Regions from separate parts of the Paraburkholderia sp. BR14320 genome, predicted to be linked through region 2. Evidence: riboswitches for the same ligand, from Rfam matches in the RefSeq annotation. Region 2 holds a riboswitch; each other region holds the start of a gene.
What was found. A riboswitch is a leader RNA that binds a small molecule or an ion and turns the genes downstream of it on or off. The one in region 2 is predicted to bind cobalamin.
Positions count from the first base shown of each region.

Region 1: linked by a shared signal. The riboswitch ahead of cobA (uroporphyrinogen-III C-methyltransferase) and the one ahead of AB3X89_RS30940 (TonB-dependent receptor) in region 2 are both predicted to bind cobalamin.
Region 3: linked by a shared signal. The riboswitch ahead of AB3X89_RS15505 (CbtB-domain containing protein) and the one ahead of AB3X89_RS30940 (TonB-dependent receptor) in region 2 are both predicted to bind cobalamin.

Region 1 covers NZ_JBFPKG010000052.1:41,833-44,093, forward strand. Annotated here, with positions in the region: gene cobO (cob(I)yrinic acid a,c-diamide adenosyltransferase) at 1-7, opposite strand, end outside; gene AB3X89_RS32215 (cobalamin biosynthesis protein) at 4-450, opposite strand; partial or broken gene cobA (uroporphyrinogen-III C-methyltransferase) at 502-1,227, opposite strand; cobalamin riboswitch at 1,473-1,741, opposite strand; cobalamin riboswitch at 1,822-2,100, shown strand.
Region 2 covers NZ_JBFPKG010000047.1:35,999-38,259, reverse strand. Annotated here, with positions in the region: gene AB3X89_RS30940 (TonB-dependent receptor) at 1-1,215, opposite strand, end outside; cobalamin riboswitch at 1,305-1,569, opposite strand; gene AB3X89_RS30935 (ATPase) at 1,791-2,150, shown strand; gene AB3X89_RS30930 (cell division protein ZapA) at 2,147-2,261, shown strand, end outside.
Region 3 covers NZ_JBFPKG010000014.1:801-3,061, reverse strand. Annotated here, with positions in the region: gene AB3X89_RS15515 (hypothetical protein) at 136-576, shown strand; gene AB3X89_RS15510 (histidine phosphatase family protein) at 590-1,210, opposite strand; cobalamin riboswitch at 1,295-1,450, shown strand; gene AB3X89_RS15505 (CbtB-domain containing protein) at 1,491-1,712, shown strand; gene AB3X89_RS15500 (CbtA family protein) at 1,724-2,261, shown strand, end outside.

The sequences.
Region 1 (2,261 bases), on a different contig from region 2:
TTTTCATCGAAGGTCCTGGTCTTGAGGGGTGGGATGGAAGGGCGCTACGTCGCCGGCTGCGGTGTCGGTCGCCGCCGCAATTGCAATGGTGATACCAGCGTGCGTGGTCTTGGGTACGACCAGACGTGCGGTTTGCGCGATTGTCGCGGAGACCGAAGCTGCTGCCGCCAGTAGCGCACAGGGTTCGCACACACCGTCGACACCAAGATGCGCGCGCGCGGCCGCCGACGGCGCCGCGACCGGCGCGGCCGCGATCTGCTCGCGGCTGAACAGTTGCAGCGGCAGTTGATGGCGTGAACAGAATTCGAGCAGACCTGCTTCGTTGGCTTTGGTGTCGATCGTCGCGATGGTGCGGATCCGCTCGAAGGCATTCGAACCGAGTGCTGCGCGCACGGCGGCTTCGATGTCGCCGGCATCGCTGTGCAAGCGGCAACCTATGCCGACGCTCAGCGTTTTGAGCGCGTTCGCAGCTTGTTCGTGATCGACTCGGCCGTCGCGGTTCGCCGCTTCACGTGCAAGCGCGAGCGAGGCCACGCCGCCGATCACGACGATCGCCGGCGAGCCGAGCCCTGCGCGCACGACCGCCTCGGCAAACTCGCGCAGCGGCGCGAGCACGTGACGCTGCTCGGGCCGCGTCGCCGACTCGATCGCCGCACAGGGTGTATCGGCGGACATGCCGGCCGCGAGCAACGCGGCGACGATTTCGCCGAGCCGCCGCATGCCCATATAGATCACGATCGTCATGCGGGTCGCGGCGAGCGCGGCCCAGTCCGGTTCGCCGCTGCCGGCGCCGTGGCCGGTGACGAACACGACGCCCTGCGCGTAATCGCGATGCGTGACCGCGATGCCGAGCGTCGCGGGTGCGGCGATGCCGGCCGTAATGCCGTTGATCACGTCGACTTCGATACCCGCCGCCTGCAGCGCCTGCAATTCTTCGCCGCCGCGGCCGAACACGAACGGATCGCCGCCCTTGAGCCGCGCGACGCTGCGTCCCGCGCGCAGATGCCCGAGCATTTGCGCGACGATGTCCGCTTGCGGCGTCGACGGATGGCCGCCGCGCTTGCCGACGTACACGACTTGCGCGTTGGCGCGTGCAAACTGCAGTACGTCGGGATTGACCAGATCGTCGACCAGCACGACATCGGCCTGCGCGAGCGCACGGGTGGCCTTCAGCGTCATCAGTTCGACGTCGCCGGGACCGGCGCCGATCAGCCAGGCGCGCGTCATCGCGGCGTGCATGGCGCATGCCATGCGGAGATGGGAGGAGAGGAGCGGCGTGCGACGGTGCACGCGGCAGTGAATATAGAGGTCATGCAATACAGCGAATCCAGGCGCGGCCACTCATGCGGCTCGCGGCGGATTCTTCAGAGAGAGAACGCCACGAAACGCGCGATGCCACGTTTCTACGCCTTCACATCCGTTCCCCGCGGATTCCGGCGGCCGGCGGCGCAACCTGATGCACGGGTGCATGGGGCGCCGCCTCCGCGTCTGGCCGGTATCCGGGCTGGCGGCCTCACGCGCTTCGCCTTCCCGTCCTTGTTTGCGAATCTGCGGATTCGCGGGGCAGTGGCATCAAAAAACGCATGCGCGGCACGGTGGAATCGAAGCTGGATCGAATCGCGCGCCGCAGGTCGCTTACCGTTGCGGGGACAGCACAGGTTGAACGCGCGACGCGCTGCCTGTTTCCCGTTTAACTGCACATGCGAGTGCATGTGCGGGCACCAAACGCGCGCATACGATAGCACATGGCGCCTTGCCAGATAAGCCTCGGCGACGCTTTCCGGCGGCCTGCGTTCCTTGACTGCGCATGCCCGGGGGCCTACACTCGCACGCACTTTGGGTGCTCGCGTGCGCGTTCGTGCGCATGCGGTTAAACGGGAAACAGGGAGCCATCTGCGCTAGAGCGGCTAACCTGTGCTGTCCCCGCAACGGTAAGCGAAAAGCGGTTCCGGCTTGATAGCCGGGCACCGCGGTGCCGGCTTCGATGTCTTCGCGCAAGGTCGCGTCGACATATCACCACTGGACGAGAAACCACTCGGCCGGGAAGGGGAAGCGGCGCTTTCGCCAGCCCGGATACCGGCCCGAAGAAGCAGAACGACCGCCGCGGGGATGCGGCGGCGCGTTCATGACCTCAGTTCCGCTTTCTGTATTTCCGTTGTCGCGGCAATGCCGTCGTTCGTCCCCGTGTCTGGTGATCGCTGGTACTGTGCGCGTGATTCATTCGCTCCGTTCGCCAGCCGATGCCGACCGATGCGCGGACT
Region 2 (2,261 bases):
CTGAATCTGGTTGCGGCCGAAGCGCGCGCTGTAGCCGGCGAAGACCGAATCGACGTGACGGTCGGGCGCGGCGAACGTGTCGGAGTCGAGAGTCTGGTCGAGATGCTCGTAGCCGAGCTGCAGCTTCTGGTTCGCGGCGAGCGCGAAATCGTTCTGCCACGTGTACTGGCGATTGTCGGTATCGAAGCGGTCGTCGTAGATGCCATTGGTGTTCGAGACGCTGCGGTCGTCGCCCTCGGCGAGCGTGAAGTGGGTGGTCCACCAGTCGGTCAGCTTGCCGTTCGCGAACACGGACGCCTGGCGAAACTTGCTATAGAGGTTGTTCAGATCGGTCGGCACGCCGTACGCATTGTCGTAGCTGTTGTTGTTGTTCGACTGGAAGTAGCTGACGCCCGCGTCCCACTTGTCGTTGAACTTGTGGCGCAGCGACGCGCTGATGCTCTCGTTCAGATTGCCGTTCGCGTTCGGATTTGCGGCCGGCGCCTCGAGCGGATTGAGCGACGAAAAGCCGTCGCCCTTCGTGCGCGCGAGCGAAATGTTGAAGGTCGTGCGGCCGTCCTGATCGAGCGCGCCGTTCACGCCGGCCGTTTGCGTCTGCGTGTGATAGCTGCCGTAGCCGACAGAAAAATTGAAGCGCGGCGGATGATCGCCGCCGTCTTTCGTGAACACCTGCACGACACCGCCGATCGCGCCCGAACCGTACAACGCCGACACGTTGCCATTCACGACTTCGACGTGATCGACCTGGTCGAGCGGGATCTGTGCGAGCTGAGCGGAGCCGAGACTCACAGAATCGACGCGCACGCCGTCGATCAGCAGCAGCGATTGTGTCGACGACGCGCCGCGCAGAAAGAGGCTCGTGGTCGAACCGGGGCCACCCGTGCGCGAGATTTGCGCGCCGGGCGCGAGTCGCAGCAAGCCGGGCAGATCGGTCGCGGTCGTGTCGGCGATGTCCTGCTGATCGAACTGCGTGGTCTGCGGGATCGCATCGCGCAACGCTTGCGCGCCGCGCTGCGCGGTCACGACGATCGGCGACAGCACGTTGCCCGACGCATCGGCGGAAGCGGGATATGACGAATCGGCAACGTTTGCGGCGTTCGCGGTGCTTGCATCCGCATTGGACGATGAAGACACAGGCTCGGCGCTTTGCGCATGCACGACGAGCGGCATGCTCGCGAACGCGAGCAGCGTCGCGCGGGCGATGGGGGACAACATGGGATGACATTCCTGTGGATAGCGTGCGCGGCCTGCTTCCCCGCGGGCCGACGCGTCACGAGGCGTCCCCTTGTTTAACGTTTTCGCGGGGGACGTCCCTCTTTTCTGGCCGGTATCCGGGCTACGACACATCGATCCCGCCTTCCCACGCGTGACGCGCAGTGGCACACTCGCAGATTGAACTTCCAACCTTGCGACCAGGACCGACCTGCATGAGCACATCACATGCGGTCGTTTACCGTTGCGGGGGCAGCGCAGGTTCGCGCATCCGGTTTGGCACCGCGCGCGCCCTGCTTCCCGTTTAACTGCGCGCGCCGAAAAGCGCGCGCGGGCACCAGAGTGCGGGAAGTGTAGGAGCGGCTTCGCGGGGCGTCAAGAAACGCCAACCGGAGCGCAATCCGTTCTGTCGAATGCAGGGTTATTGTCCGATGGATTGCCGGTCTTTTATCTTATGGTCGACGACACGACTCGCAACGAACCTGCACGAAGCGATGCTGTTACGTCTCGAAACGAGACAATTGTCGGAACCTGTAATATTCCGCGCTAAAATGCGATGTCTTTAGAGGACGCAGCACATGCTCACCGAACTCGAATCACTCTCCCAGAACATCGGCAAGCTGATTGCGATCAGCCAGCGCCACAATGAAGCGCGGATCGCGCTCGAAGAGCAGCTCGCGCAAACGCGTGCGGAAGTACAAGCCACGCACGCAGAACTTGCGCAATTGCGTGCCGAGCGCGACGCACTGCAAGCTGAACGCGACGCGCTGTCCGCCAAGATCGACGACGCTCAGGTGCGCCTGAATGCGATTCTCGAAAAATTGCCGCGCGCACGCGCGAGCAGCGAACCGGATAACCAGCTCGATCTGCTCGAGTCCGCCCAGCCCGAACACGAGGAAGCGGCAAGCGACGTGAGCCGACACGGAGAAAGCGCATGACCACCAAGCAGATCGAAGTATCGATTCTCGAAGTACCCTACCGTCTCGCCTGTTCGCCTGAAACGGAAGGCGCGCTGCTCGAGGCGGTCGCGCGCGTCGACGCCGAGATGA
Region 3 (2,261 bases), on a different contig from region 2:
TGGCGCCACGCAATTTGTGTGCCGTCCTGCGCGGCCTGCGTGCCGGGGGCTCGCGCGAATGGGCATGAAGCGTGCTGTTGAAGGTGGCTCGCTGCGAGCTTTTTTCAGCAGCACTCTGGAAGCTTCACGCACAACATGAAAGCCTATCGACCCTCCGCTATCGCGCTTACCGCGGCATCGCTCGTTGCGCTGCTGCCGGCCGGCGCATCCGCCGACGATAGCCCCAGACCTTGCGGCGCGCTAAAACGGATCGTCGCCGCGGCGCCCGACGGCTTCACCTCGCTGACGCCCGACGACGGCAAAGGCGTCGCGCAACCCTATGGCGACGACGCGCAATGTTCGGCCGCGCATCGTAGTTTCCAGTGCACGTGGACGCCGCATCAGGCGACGGGCTCGAACGCGGATGCATTGGAAGCGGTCGCGGCCGACATCGCGTCGTGCCTGCCCGATGCAACCCACGATCAGAATTCGCCGGGACGTCAGCACTTTTATCTCGGCGCGAAGAATCGACGCACCGAAATCACGCTGACGCCCGAGGGGTCGAACCGGTTGCGGCTCGTGGTGTCGGGCAGGTAAGCGGCGGTTCCGTTCAGGCGGTGGCGGCCGGCCACCATGACCAGCCGCGTCGCGAGTGGCGTAATTCGACGACCGACAGCGGCGCGATCTCGATGTGACAGAACACGGTTGGCGACGCGCCGAGGGCATGCACGATTGCCGCTCGCAGAAGCGTTGCGTGAGTGATCGCGATGATGGTCCGACCGTGCGCAGAGGCCGCGAAGCCTGCTTCGTTGACCGCGTTGCATGAGTGTGCGTCTGCCTGTTGCGCGTCGAGCCACTCTCCGACCCGCCGCACCAGTCGATCGAACGATTCACCGCCGGGCGGCGCAGCGTCGGGCTCGCGTGTCCAGGCCGCGAGTTCGCGGGGGGCTTCGTCGGCAATATCCGCGAGGCGCTGGCCGCGCCATTTGCCGTAGTCGATATCCGCCAATGCGTCGGCAGGCGTGGCGCTCAGACCGAGCGCGGCGGACGTTTGGCGCGCGCTTGCGGCGGGACTGGTGAACACGGCGGCGTCGGCGGGAAGCGCGAGACGGGCGCGCGCCGCTTCGGCTTCGGCGCGGCCGCGCGCGTCGAGCGGATCGTCGGCGGGGAAGCGGCCCGCGCGCTGTGCGGCCGTTGCCGCATGGCTCACCAGTAACAGTCGCGTATCCATTCTTTGCGTTGGCGCCTCATTCGCACTTGCCTGCATGGCTTCATCGGCTCGCTGCGGGCGTTGCGCGTTGCGCGTTGCGAGGTAGCCTTCGTCGTCGCGGAAGCCGCAGTTTAGCGCGTAGAATACCGACACTGCGAAGCACGGAAGCCGGTGAGAGCCCGGCGCGGTCGCGCCACTGTAATCGGCCTTGCAATCCACAAGAGCCGAAAGCCAGACCTGAGCTTCGCATCATTCTTCCGCAATCGACTATCGGGGCGCGTTACCCCAGGAGATGTCCATCATGACCGACGCTGTTTTCGATCGCGCCGCGCAACCGGCGGCCCAGCCCACTCCCATTCCTTTGCGCGAACTGCTGCCGTGGGTCGTGTTCGGCGGCTTGCTGCTGTTGCTCGCGCTTTACTTCGTTGGTGCGGAACAGGGCGCGACATCGCTCGTGCCCGGCATGTACGTGCATGAGTTCGTGCACGACGGCCGCCATCTGCTTGGCTTTCCCTGCCACTAACGGAGTTCGACATGGTAGGTAAATTGTTGGTGCGCGGGATGCTCGCGGGCATCGTCGCGGGCTTGCTCACGTTCGCCTTCGCGCGAATCGTCGGCGAACCACAGGTCGAGCAGGCCATTTCGCTCGAAGAAAAAGCGGCCACCGCGCGCGGCGAGGCGCCCGAGCCCGAAATCGTGAGCCGTGAGACGCAGGCTGGCCTCGGCCTGCTGACTGGCGTGGTCACGTATGGTGCGGCATTCGGCGGTCTGTTCTCGCTGGTGTTTGCTTATTCATATGGACGCACGGGTACCTCGAGCGTGCGCGCGCTGTCCGCGTGGCTCGCGCTTGGCGCGTTCATTGCCCTCGTGGTCGTGCCGAATATCAAGTATCCGGCCAATCCGCCGTCGGTCGGTGATCCGGACACGATCGGCACGCGCACGGGCCTGTTCTTTCTGATGATCGCGATTTCGCTCACGACGATGGTGTTTTCGCTGAAGGTGCGGCGCCGCGCGGCGGCGAAGCTGGGTGCATGGAACGGCTCGATCGTCGCGGGACTCGTATTCGTCGTGA